4 regions of the Paenibacillus sp. PsM32 genome follow, and region 3 is predicted to be linked to each of the others. Evidence: riboswitches for the same ligand, from Rfam matches in the RefSeq annotation. Region 3 holds a riboswitch; each other region holds the start of a gene.
What was found. A riboswitch is a leader RNA that binds a small molecule or an ion and turns the genes downstream of it on or off. The one in region 3 is predicted to bind thiamine pyrophosphate.
Positions count from the first base shown of each region.

Region 1: it holds a riboswitch for thiamine pyrophosphate, as region 3 does, so the genes downstream of both, QCD85_RS06580 (thiamine phosphate synthase) here and QCD85_RS14170 (ABC transporter substrate-binding protein) in region 3, are expected to answer to the same signal.
Region 2: it holds a riboswitch for thiamine pyrophosphate, as region 3 does, so the genes downstream of both, thiM (hydroxyethylthiazole kinase) here and QCD85_RS14170 (ABC transporter substrate-binding protein) in region 3, are expected to answer to the same signal.
Region 4: it holds a riboswitch for thiamine pyrophosphate, as region 3 does, so the genes downstream of both, tenA (thiaminase II) here and QCD85_RS14170 (ABC transporter substrate-binding protein) in region 3, are expected to answer to the same signal.

Region 1 covers NZ_JARUWY010000002.1:160,088-163,184, forward strand. The annotation lists gene QCD85_RS06575 (NAD(P)/FAD-dependent oxidoreductase) at 1-1,226, opposite strand, end outside; gene QCD85_RS06580 (thiamine phosphate synthase) at 1,235-1,864, opposite strand; TPP riboswitch at 2,101-2,210, opposite strand; gene QCD85_RS23995 (ATP-binding cassette domain-containing protein) at 2,357-3,097, opposite strand, start outside.
Region 2 covers NZ_JARUWY010000001.1:1,270,538-1,273,634, reverse strand. The annotation lists gene QCD85_RS05645 (alpha/beta hydrolase) at 42-872, shown strand; TPP riboswitch at 1,042-1,144, shown strand; gene thiM (hydroxyethylthiazole kinase) at 1,238-2,047, shown strand; gene thiD (bifunctional hydroxymethylpyrimidine kinase/phosphomethylpyrimidine kinase) at 2,087-2,908, shown strand; gene thiE (thiamine phosphate synthase) at 2,892-3,097, shown strand, end outside.
Region 3 covers NZ_JARUWY010000006.1:278,344-281,440, forward strand. The annotation lists gene QCD85_RS14170 (ABC transporter substrate-binding protein) at 1-1,027, opposite strand, end outside; TPP riboswitch at 1,145-1,256, opposite strand; gene QCD85_RS14175 (pyridoxamine 5'-phosphate oxidase family protein) at 1,497-1,913, shown strand; gene QCD85_RS14180 (aspartyl-phosphate phosphatase Spo0E family protein) at 2,208-2,384, shown strand; gene QCD85_RS14185 (bifunctional 2',3'-cyclic-nucleotide 2'-phosphodiesterase/3'-nucleotidase) at 2,716-3,097, shown strand, end outside.
Region 4 covers NZ_JARUWY010000004.1:162,998-166,094, reverse strand. The annotation lists gene QCD85_RS10815 (ECF transporter S component) at 1-431, opposite strand, end outside; gene tenA (thiaminase II) at 449-1,135, opposite strand; TPP riboswitch at 1,281-1,384, opposite strand; gene QCD85_RS10805 (TIGR01777 family oxidoreductase) at 1,556-2,452, shown strand; gene rluF (23S rRNA pseudouridine(2604) synthase RluF) at 2,574-3,097, shown strand, end outside.

The DNA of each region.
Region 1 (3,097 bases), on a different contig from region 3:
GATTTCGATTTTTGCAAAGCTCGTTCTGGTGAAAAGCAATCAGGGATATGCGCTGTGTCATTATTTATTAATGCCTCTGCCATCCATTTTGCTGTGCCAGCAGCTAACAACATCCCATTTCGATAATGCCCTGAAGCTGTCCATAATCCAGCAAGCGGTTGAATCCTTCCTAAATAAGGTAATTCATCCGGTGTTCCAGGACGTATCCCTGACCAACAACGTTCAAACGTAGCTGATCCTATCGCAGGCAGAAATTGCTCCGCTCCCGACAATAACTGAGCAATCGCAGAAAGATCTACTGTTGTATCTGTACGTTCTGGTTTACTGGTAGCTCCAATCCAGATGCGATGATTACTTTTGGGAATGATATAAATGCCTTCTCCATAAATCGTATGTCCAAGATATTGAGAAGAAGTACTGACTTCGATGAGTTCTCCTTTGACCGGTACCAAAGGTAAACTATACTGCTCTGTTACTAGTAATTGTTGTGTACTCAAGCCTGTTGTTAACACTACTTGTTCAGCGTAGATTTCTCCTTGATTAGTGATTACACCTGTAATATGATTTTTACCTTGCGAATGCAGTAAACGGTATACTTCTGTCTCAGGATAAAAATCGACATGATGCTGAATCGCTGCTTGAACAAGCGCTTGATTAAACAAAGCTGGAATTAATTGCGGTTCATCTGGATTGTAGATCATTCCAGAAGGAGCATAAATATGTGGCTCAACTTGTGCTAGATATGATGGGCTCCACCACTCTTTGCGATCTACTTTTGAATCGTTATGTGTAGAAGCAGAAGTATGACTTTTATTTGGTAAAGGAAATAAATTTGCATCAAATGTCTTGTCATACCTTTGATCTGCTTGAAGTGGGTCTTTATGTCTTAACTGTAATTCTTGCTTGGTCAGTGGTAGCAAAAATCCTTCTGTTCGTAGTCCAATATCAATCCCAGTTTTCTCCAATAGATCAGTCGCAAGCTTGCTATATAGCGATTGACTGTATAATGCCAATTGGTACAATTCTGGATGAGCAAAATGTTCAGAATGAGCAGCTAACATCCCTCCTGCTGCACCTGATGCGCCAGAAGCTGGTTGATTTTTTTCAAGCAAAGCTACTTTGACTCCTTGCTGTGCCAGTTCATAAGCAATAGCAGCACCGATCACTCCAGCACCTACAACGATTACGTCATAATGATTAGCTTTGAGATTAGATAGATGAACCATAAGCCGATTCACTTCTTTCCTAATGATTGTAGATGCGTAGAAGTCATATATTGAATACTTTGGCTATACAACTGACAGGCATGCTGAGGATGTTCTGCTTCAAAAATACCAGACATTACAGCTACTCCTCTAGCGCCTGCTTGATGAATGTCTTGGCAGTGTGATGGCTGAATACCACCTATTGCAATAACAGGTAGAGATACCGCATGACAAAGCTTTTCCAATTGATCCAATCCTTGTGGAATCAGATCAGGTTTAGAGTTAGTCGAATAAATATGACCGTAAAAAAGATAATCTATCCCTTCACTTTGAGCTTGTAATGCTTGCTCTATACTGTGAACAGATCGCCCGACTTTCCATAGTGAAGGAGGATCATCTGCATTTACATAAGACATATGTTCACTTAAATGCACACCCCCTATTTTTAAATCCGCTGCTAATTGAGGTCGACTATTGATCCTTATTTTGGATAGTGGTACTCCTGTATGCATGAGCTGCTGGACAGCATTAATAATCTGAGAATCAGACCACTTTTTTTCACGAATATGAATAGCGGTTGTCCACGGATGTATCTGTGAAGCTACCTTTACAAACTGGTAGATCGATTGTTGACCTGTACTGATTGCATGAAGTTCCATATCGGTATATGCCCTCCTTTCCTCAAAAGTGTATAAGCAAACGCAAAAAAGCCACTTCTTATTATTCAAGAAGTGGCTAGTATAGACCTAGAAAATAATGAGCCTTGTCTGAGAGCAAACAAGATTATTTTAAAATAACGGAAACCATATTTTAGATCATCATAAGCTCCTCTGTATAAAATAATTACTATTCTATACAGTAAAAGACTTTATCGTTAATATGATCTAACATTTCCGAAACTCTGCTACCACTTCCCTACGCTGGTATGATCCAGATCAGGTACAAAGGGTCCGAAAGCAATATCTGCTTTCATCTCAGCCTCAAGCGGCCCCCCTAGTGCATTCAAGCTATTCAATTTGTTATTCATCTTAGCAAAGACTATTCAATAAAGCAAATGATTCTCAGACTCTTTATAAAGTCATTTTTCACAGTTCATTCTAAAAACAAATGAGTACAACTAGCTACGACATCTTAAAAAGATGGAAAATCTTTTATTTCGCTTTAGCTTCAGACCACTGCTCAACATCCCAAATTTTAGTAACCCAATCTTCATAAAATTCAGGTTCGTGAGAAACAAGCAATACTGTGCCTTTATATGCTTTTAAAGCGCGTTTTAATTCATTTTTAGCATGAACATCCAAGTGATTGGTCGGTTCATCGAATAATACCCAGTTGCTTTCACGCAGTAATAGTTTGCACAAACGAACTTTCGCTTGCTCTCCACCACTTAACATACGCATAGGACGAGTGATGTGCTCATTTTTCAGACCACAACGTGCCAGATGACCACGTACTTCATTTTGACTTAAATGTGAAAATTCATTCCATACTTCATCTATCGGTGTCAATTGGTCTGGACGTACTTCCTGCTCAAAATAAGCAGAATGCAAATAATCGCCAAGATAAGTTTTACCACTAACCGGTTGAAGTTTACCTAGAATAGTTTTGAGCAATGTTGATTTACCTACACCGTTACAACCAACAATCGCAATTTTTTCACCACGTTCAATATTCATTGTCATTTTAGGCAATAAAGCATGTGTATATCCAATCTCAAAGTCTTTACCTTCAAAGACTGTTTTACTACTTGCACGAGCTTCTTTGAAATTAAATGTTGGCTTAGCAAATTCTTCTGGTTTGTCGATACGTTCGATACGATTTAATTGCTTTTCACGACTTTTTGCACGACCGGATGTAGATGCACGCGCTTTATTTTTTTGAATAAATTCTTC
Region 2 (3,097 bases), on a different contig from region 3:
TTAAACTGATCGGAATTGTTTATTTAAGAGGAGGAATCATCATGGAACGCAATATCGTCATTCGACATCACGACTTGGATCTGACAGCTAGTATTCATTATCCTGAACAGGAACCACAATCAGCAGGACGAGGCAAAAGCCGTACACCGCTAATTGTGATCTGCCATGGTTTTGTTGGCAGCCGTATTGGAGTGGATCGCCTATTTGTTAGTACAGCCCGTGAATTGGCGGCTGACGGTTATATGGTGGTTCGCTTTGATTATGCAGGTTGCGGTGAAAGTGGCGGCGACTATGGCAAAGAAGGACTTGAATCAATGGTCGCTCAGACTCGTACTGTACTGGATTATGCAATGAATTGCAGTGACATTGATCCTACCCGCGTCACATTGATCGGTCATAGTCTGGGTGGTGCTGTAGCTATTCTTACTTCTGTACGTGATCATCGTGTCAAAAGTCTAGTCCTCTGGTCAGCAGTAGGACATCCATTTAACGATATTATCAAATTAACCGGTCGGGACAAATACGATCAAGCTGTGATCGAAGGACAAGCCGATCATTTAGGTTACTCGTTTACACCTGTATACTTTGATTCGTTAGGCAATTTCCAACCGTTTCAAGAAGCCAAGCAATTTGGTGGCGATGTGCTGGTGATTCATGGTACAGGGGATGATGTGATTCCAGTAGATTATGCCTTTTTGTATCAAAAAGTATTCTGGACACGTTCAGAAGGACGTTGTGATAAAGAAATTATTTTCCAAGCAGATCACACGTATTCCAATGGAACCCACCGCCGGGAACTGCTGGACAAAACCCGTCAATGGCTCACCGAACGCAAAGTCGCTCAGACCGATTGGCAACACTGGATGATTTAAGCGTTTGGCAATATAAACGCGATTTCTTCTAGTGTAATCAACCATGATTTTTGCATAGCAAAATATCTTACATTAAGCGCTTGGCAATATAAGCGCGATTTCTTCTAGTGTAATCCTTTACCAGATCATTCACCAGTGGTATGGTAAGAAAGAACAATCGAATAGTTACTGATTTCACTAGGGGAGCCTGTTGGCTGAGACGAAAATTCAATTTCGGACCCTTGGAACCTGATCTGGATTATACTAGCGGAGGGAAGTGGAGGCTGAATTTTCACTCATGTTGTGATATACCTGAATGAATGTTTGACCCATTTGTCTCTTCTGGAGATGGATGGGTCTTTATTACGTTATAGGAGGCAATATCAATGACTTTTCTAGCCAAAGTACGGGCGCAACATCCACTGATTCACAATATTACCAATATGGTCGTGACTAATTTTACAGCGAACGGATTGCTGGCGCTGGGAGCTTTTCCTTTTATGGCATATGCGCATGAAGAAGTAGCCGATGTGGCAGCTATAGCGAATGCAGTTGTGCTTAATATCGGTACGCTTGATCCATACACCGTCGAATCGATTCAACGTGCAGGACGTGCAGCGAATGAATCAGGTGTGCCTGTTGTATTTGATCCGGTAGGAGCAGGAGCTACCCCGTATCGTACACAATCGGCTTTGCAAATTATCGAACATGTTCAAGTGGATGTGTTACGTGGCAATGTGGCTGAAGTGGCTAATGTGATCGGCGAATCATGGCAGATCAAAGGTGTCGATGCAGGAGCAGGCGAAGGCAATATGATCCAGATCGCAGAGCAGGCTGCTCAAAAATTAAAGTGCATTGTAGCCATCACCGGTGAAAAAGACGTCGTAACCGATGGACAGAACACCTATACCATTGCTAACAGTCATCAGATATTAACACAAGTGACAGGCGGCGGTTGTCTACTGAGTGCCGTAGTCGGTGCATTTATCGCAGTCGCTGATCCTGCACAAGCTCAAGAACGTCTGGAAGCCGTAACAGAAGCTTTAGCATTTTACGGTATAGCCGCAGAGATTGCCTATGAACAGACAGCAGGGCAAGGCACAGGCAGTTTTCAGATGCAATTTATCAATCAATTGTCTCTAGTCACCCCGGAGATCGTAACTGCACGAGCCCAGATCACTTCATCCAAAGCTTAATATTGAACATACATTCATATGATAAAGGAGCGAGACAAGATGAACGTGTATCAAGCATTGACGATTGCAGGTTCAGATAGTGGAGGAGGCGCAGGCATTCAGGCCGATCTCAAAACATTTCAAGAACTCGGTGTCTATGGCATGTCTGTTATTACCGCTATCACAGCGCAGAATACGACAGGGGTACAAGGTGTCTATCCGGTTCAGATTGAAGGTGTTGTACAGCAATTGGATTCGATCGGAACGGATCTACAACCCCACGCTGTCAAAACAGGGATGTTATTTAGTGCAGAGATTATTCGTTATGTCGCAGCAAAAGTAAAACAGTATCAATGGCAACATCTAGTGATTGATCCGGTGATGGTCGCTAAAGGAGGTTCTGTGCTGTTACAACAAGAAGCGTTGCAAGCGCTGATCTCTGATCTGATTCCGCTGGCAGAGATTATCACGCCTAATTTGCCAGAAGCTGAGTTATTAACAGGTCTATCGATTACCAATCTACAGCAGCGCGAACAAGCCGCCAAGCAGTTTGTAGAAATGGGAGTAACATATGTAGTGATCAAAGGTGGACACGATACATCGACGTCTACTGTAATCGATCTGTTATACGATGGAAAGCAATTTGATTATTTGGAAAGTCAGCGGATTGATACGCCTCATACTCATGGCACAGGATGTACTTTTTCAGCGGCATTAACAGCAGAACTTGCTAAAGGCAAAACTATTTATGAAGCTGTACATACCGCGAAGCAATTTATTCAAGCAGCGATTGAAGATGGATTGGGTATCGGTTCCGGTCATGGGCCTACCAATCATTTTGCTTATCAGCAAAGGAGCCGAGTCTATGATCACCAAGCCTGATACTCAGCATATACGTCAGTATTTACGCCTTTATCTAGTGATGGGAAGCGTCAATTGTACTCGACCACCAGAAGAAGTATTAAGGTCTGCTATTGCAGGAGGGATCACTCTTTTTCAATTTCGGGAAAAAGGGGTTGGAGCTTTAACAGGGCAAGCGTATTATAAGCTGGCAGAACGTCTGCAACAGAT
Region 3 (3,097 bases):
TGGCTTCAGGTAAATAATCGTTTGTATACGCTTTGGTTGCATCTAACGGTTTGTCTAACAACTTCTGCTTGAACATCCAATCGGCATAACCTTCCCAGACCGATTGTTTTTGCTCGCCCCAGCGTTTGGCATCATCTTGATAACGTGGAGATAACCATTTTTGGCTAGCTTTGACCAGTGCAGGATCAAGATCAGGTACTGCTTTGAGCAATATATCTGCCGATTCATCGGGATGAGCGATTGCATATTCATATCCTTTACTGGTTGCCGCCATAAATGATTTCACAAGTGCAGGATCGGTAGCGATCTGCTTCTCATTGGTTACGATAACAGGTGTATAATAATCTAATTTATCGGAATAATCTTTTACATATAACATATCTAATGGTTGTCCGCGAAGTTCTGCTTCAATTCCTGTCCATCCATAGAATATCCATGCAAAGTCGATTCCTTTTTGTACAGCTGTAAAATAATCGGCATTACCGATATTAACACTTTTGACTTTGCTAACATCGCCACCGTCGGTATCCATAATTGATTTCATAACCGCTTCTTCAACAGGAGATCCCCATGCACCGTAGGATTTGCCTTCCATATCTTTAGGGCTTTTGATTCCGCGATCTGTAGGAGCGGCAAAGCCAGATGTATTATGCTGGATAACTGCCGCAAGTGACACTAAAGGCACTCCTTGTACACGCGCTTGAGTCACACTTTCTTGATAACTGATTCCAAAAGGCACTTCACCAGAAGCGACCATCGTATCTGCTCCACCTTGACCGGGAGCAATAATTTCGACGTTTAATCCTGCTTCTTTATAATAGCCCAGTGCTTGGGCAACATATAAGCCAGTATGATTCGTATTTGGTGTCCAGTCGAGCACGACTTTTACATCTTTAAGGGCAGATGTTGATCCTGCCTGATTGGCTGTATTGCTTGTACTTGTTGCTGAACCACATGCAGTGGTGATCCACAATAAACCTACCATTAACCAAGGTAAGCTTTGACGCCACCTTTTTTGAGTTCTCATTACCGTCATCCTTCTTTCTTCTAGCTCAAATAGTCAATCCTGTAGTACTGGATAAAAGGCATAAAAAAAACGCCCCCATCGGGACGACATAGGTGCAATTATAAGCTAGCGTACAGCATATAACGACTTGTTACTTTCCTACGCTGGCATTATCCAGATCAGGTATAAGGGTCTGTATTTATCACAATACACTCTCAGCCAGTTGCAACTAGCTCCCCTGTACATATGCGGTTTTTTTACATTGTAATTATAGACCAGAGGGTATCAACTGTCCAGTAAAGAGAATGCGGTGTCATCAGCAAAAGACAGTGTATTTCGGTTCAGTCTCGCTGTCTAAGGGTATTTACATATACGGAAGTTTGTAACTAACAAAAGTTCCATTCAATATTCTTCTATACGTATCGAATAGATATACATAGACATAGATATTGAATACACCCATACGTTTATATACAGGAGGAGATTGATCATGAGTAAAACAGCTGAAGAACAAGCGATATTAACTGCATTAGAAGGTAATCCATTTTGTGCACTAGGTACAGTAGAAAATGACAAACCTAAAGTACGCTACATGGCGCTATATAACGAAGGCTTGAATATTCATCTCGCGACAAACCGCAAAACACATAAAGTCGAAGAGTTAGAAAAAAATCCGAACTGTTATGTATTGTTGGGTTATGAAAAAGGCGGCACTAATCAAGTCGTTGAAATCGAAGGCGTAAGTGCTGTATCTACAGACGACGAATTGAAAAAACGTGTCTGGAAAGAAGAATTTAAAGAATGGTTCTCCGGTCCAGAAGATCCTGATTATGTGATCCTAGATATCAAACCACAAACGATTGAATATACAGATCAAGATGGTAACAAAAAAACGTGGACTGCGTAATCTGATACAACTTTAATGGTTTAAGATAGCAGTTATCACATAAATGACTCGGAATTTGAAATTTGCGAAACAAGAGAAATGAATGCAAAATTCAAATTCCGAGTTTTTTCGTCTTTATTTTTCCATAAAAAGGATAAAATAGGTACTTGAGGAACTTGATAAGGTATACTCAAATAAGGTATAAAAAGGTATATAGAAATATTTTATAGACTAACCTGTAAAATGACGATGATGGAATAAAATGAAAGTCTCATTGATAGCAAGATATAAGGAAATATACTGGAGGTGGTTTCCTTGAACTTAAAACAAATAGAACAACAGATTGAGCAGGAACGCCGCATATTGAACCAGATGGCAGAAGAACATGGGATGCGCGATTATCGCGTGTTAGACCAATCAGAACAATTAGATCGAATTTTAGATATGTATTTTCAATATAAAGATCGAAATACTAATTTTTTAACTCCTTAATCTCAATGAGTTATTATTTATGAAAAGAAACATGACACAATCATGTAAATTATAGAACTTTTCGCAAAATAAATCTTATTTTCATAAAAAATAGAACTAATAACCCTTCAAATATATCAGCTGATAGTATACAATTCTATCATGCGTTTCTTTTGGTAGCCTTTTTACTATTTATCTGCCTACTCTAAATCATAATTTCCAATATGATTTTTTAAAATCAGCATGTAAAGTACATTATCACTGCTTGTTCATGCTGTTATACATATAGGGCATAGAGATAAATAGAAAAAGGTCAAGCGAATGCGAATATATTTGGGAGGGGTTTTTTATTTTGAACTTGGGAAACAAAACATTTAAAAAAGCAATTACTGTCATCGCAGCTCTGCAATTGTTTGCAGTGTCGGCAGTTCCTGCTTTTGCAGCCGAAGCCACTTCTTCTGAATCTACCGTAAAATTACGTTTGTTGGAGACAACAGATATTCATGTGAACGTAATGAACTATGATTATTATTCAGATGCAGCGACAGATCAATACGGATATGCCAAAACAGCGACATTGATCAAAAATGCGCGTGCAGAAGCCAAAAACAGTGTATTGATCGATAATGGTGATTTATTACAAGGTAATCCGCTGGGTGACTATGTAGCCAAAGTTGATCCTTTAAAAGCAGGCGAAGTTCACCCTGTCTACAAAGCGATGAACCAATTGGGTT
Region 4 (3,097 bases), on a different contig from region 3:
AATACTTGTGTGGTGTAATAGCCGAATCCATTAGCGATAACGTTATACAATACTCCACCTACTGCCGCCAGCGCTCCTGATAACATTAACGTCATCAAGTTATAACGTTTGTAGCCAAATAGAGCAAAAGCAATCTCTGCTCCAATCCCTTGAAAAACACCGATCAATAAAGCAGACAATCCAAAATGACTACCTGTTAACAGCTCTACAGCCGCAGCCGCTACTTCAGCGATCAATGCCGCCCCTGGCTTACGAATAATATAAGCTACAATCGGACTTGCAATAATCCAGATACCGAACATAAATCCTGCACCTACAGGCCCCACTAATGCAGAGATCGGTATCCATAATGTGGACCATCCTAGATAAATAACGCCACAAGCCACCGCCAGAATAACAGTCAACACCACTTCTTTCATTTTCCATGTCATAGAGATCGATGAGGAACTCATACGCGTGCAACCTCCATCGGCACAGGCCAATCTTCCAGAGTGTACGCCATATCCCAGAACATATATTCAAACTGACAACTTAGAAGAAAATGCTCTTTCATACGCGCCCGATGTGCAGGTGTCGTCTGCTCTGCCCATTCATCCAACCGAGCACAGAATTGATGAGTAATCGTATCGGTACGATTGCCATAGAAGTTAATCCAATCATAAAAAGGATGGGAGGCATCAGGCTTCACTTCATCCAATAATTTCACACCAATCTCCCAATACGTCCACGGGCAAGGCAACAATACCGCCAAAATATCGCCTAAACCCCCTTCATGAGCCACAGTTAACATATGACGAATATAATGATGAGAAGAAGGAGAAAGCGCATATCCTTGCAAATCTTCATACTTGACGCCAGCCACCTCGCAAAAGTTATTATGAGGATGAATTTCACTATGAAGCACAAATGAAATCTGCTCGTTAAACATCGCCATATCTTCACGTGTTGGGCATTTCGCAATCGCCGTTCCATAGATACGCATAAAAGAATTCAAATACTCAAAATCTTGCTTTACATAATGGATCAATTGCTCACTACGCAGATCACCTTTGGCAATCCCTTGTACAAATGGATGATTAAAAATCGCTTCAAAAATAGGGTCTGCGGCCTGTCTAATTTCCTGTGAAAAACTCATAACTGTATCCTCCTTAGATTGAAGCATCGATAGCGACGCTTGGTTAATAAAGAAGGACCACTACTGGAATATATGGAAAAATACATGCAAAAAAGCCGCCCCGTGATGGAGCGGCAGAATAGGTGTACGTATATGTACAGGTACCCTTGCACAGTCTCCACTTTCCTACGCTAGTATGAACTAGATCAGGTTCCAAGGGTCCGGGATCTTCCCGTCTCAGCCTACACAAAGGCTCCCCTAGTGGTCATTCGATTCATTTGCATCTTACTGTACACACGATTGAACAGACTGTCAACTGCTATAACCTCAGTAATCTTTCCTTTTTTAACAGTTATAGGGTTATAAAATGGTGTAAAATATAATTATTAGTAAGGATTTGCGCGTAGATTTAACTATCTAAACAGAATTGAGTTGATCTCGATGACACGTAAAGTGGTATTGGCAGGTGGCACAGGATTTATCGGACAGTATTTGGAAAAAAGATTTGCAGCATTGGGTATTGAAGTGCAGATCATTTCCAGACAATCGCCGCATATCGCATGGGATGATCATCAAGGAATTGTTCAAGCTCTCGATGGAGCAGAAATGGTGATTAATCTAGCGGGTAAATCGGTCAATTGTCGTTATAACGAACAAAATAAACGTGAAATTATGAACTCTCGAATCGAAACTACCCAGATTCTTGGAAACGCTATCCTGGCTTGTGAACATCCGCCTGCGCTTTGGATCAATTCCAGCACAGCTACCATTTATCGCCATGCAGAAGATCGCCCTATGACCGAGACCAAAGGCGAAATCGGTAGCGGATTTTCGGTAGATGTTGCCAAAGCGTGGGAAGAAGCTTTTTTCTCTTTTAGCCTTCCCCATACCCGTCAAGCCGCACTACGGATTGCTATCGTATTAGGGCCCGGTGGTGGTGTGATGACCCCTTTCAAAAATCTAGTTCGCTTCGGGCTGGGCGGTCATCAAGGGTCAGGGAAGCAGATGTTTAGCTGGATTCATGTTGAAGATTTATTTCAGATTATTTTATTTATTCAAGAGTGGGAATCGCTTGAAGGAGTATTCAACTGCACGTCTCCTAATCCGGTGACCAATCGTGAACTGATGGCAACGATGCGCAAAGTGATGCATCGTAAAGGCGGTCTACCTGCGTCTACATGGATGCTTAATCTAGGGGCTAGAGTGATTCGGACGGAACCCGAATTGGTGCTTAAAAGCCGTTGGGTGATCCCTAATCGTCTCATCAAAGAAGGATTTATGTTCAAATACGGACGGTTGGAACAAGCACTACACCATATTTTGCATACAAAATCATAACATCATACCGTACAGACGAACATGACTTTTAAAATAAAGCAAAAAAGGGTATCGTAGAGGTAGACTTGAGTAACGGCTTGAATAGCTTACTCAAAAATTAGAGTTAAAGGTGTGCTTATACGTGCGAATTAATAAATATATTAGTGAATCTGGAATTACATCCCGCCGGGGTGCTGATAAATGGATCAATGAAGGTATTGTCACAATCAATGGTGTGGTTGCCGAGCTAGGCAGTCAGGTCGAAGAAGGCGACGATGTGCGGGTCAAAGGCAAACCGATCAAAGTCGAACAAGAAAATGTCTATATTGTGCTCAACAAACCGGTAGGCATTACCAGTACAACCGAGCGTCATATTCGGGGCAATATCGTAGATTTTGTCAATCATCCTCTGCGTATTTTCCATGTCGGACGATTGGATAAAGATTCGGATGGCTTGATTATGCTGACCAATGATGGCGATATCGTTAACGAAATTTTGCGTGCTGAAAATAAGCATGAAAAAGAATATATCGTCACTGTGGATCAACCGATTACACCTTCTTTTCTCAAACAAATGGCTTCCGGTGTAGAAATACTAGATACAGTTACGTTACCTTGTCAGGTCGTTCAACAATCCAAATATGTATTCAAAATCATTTTGACGCA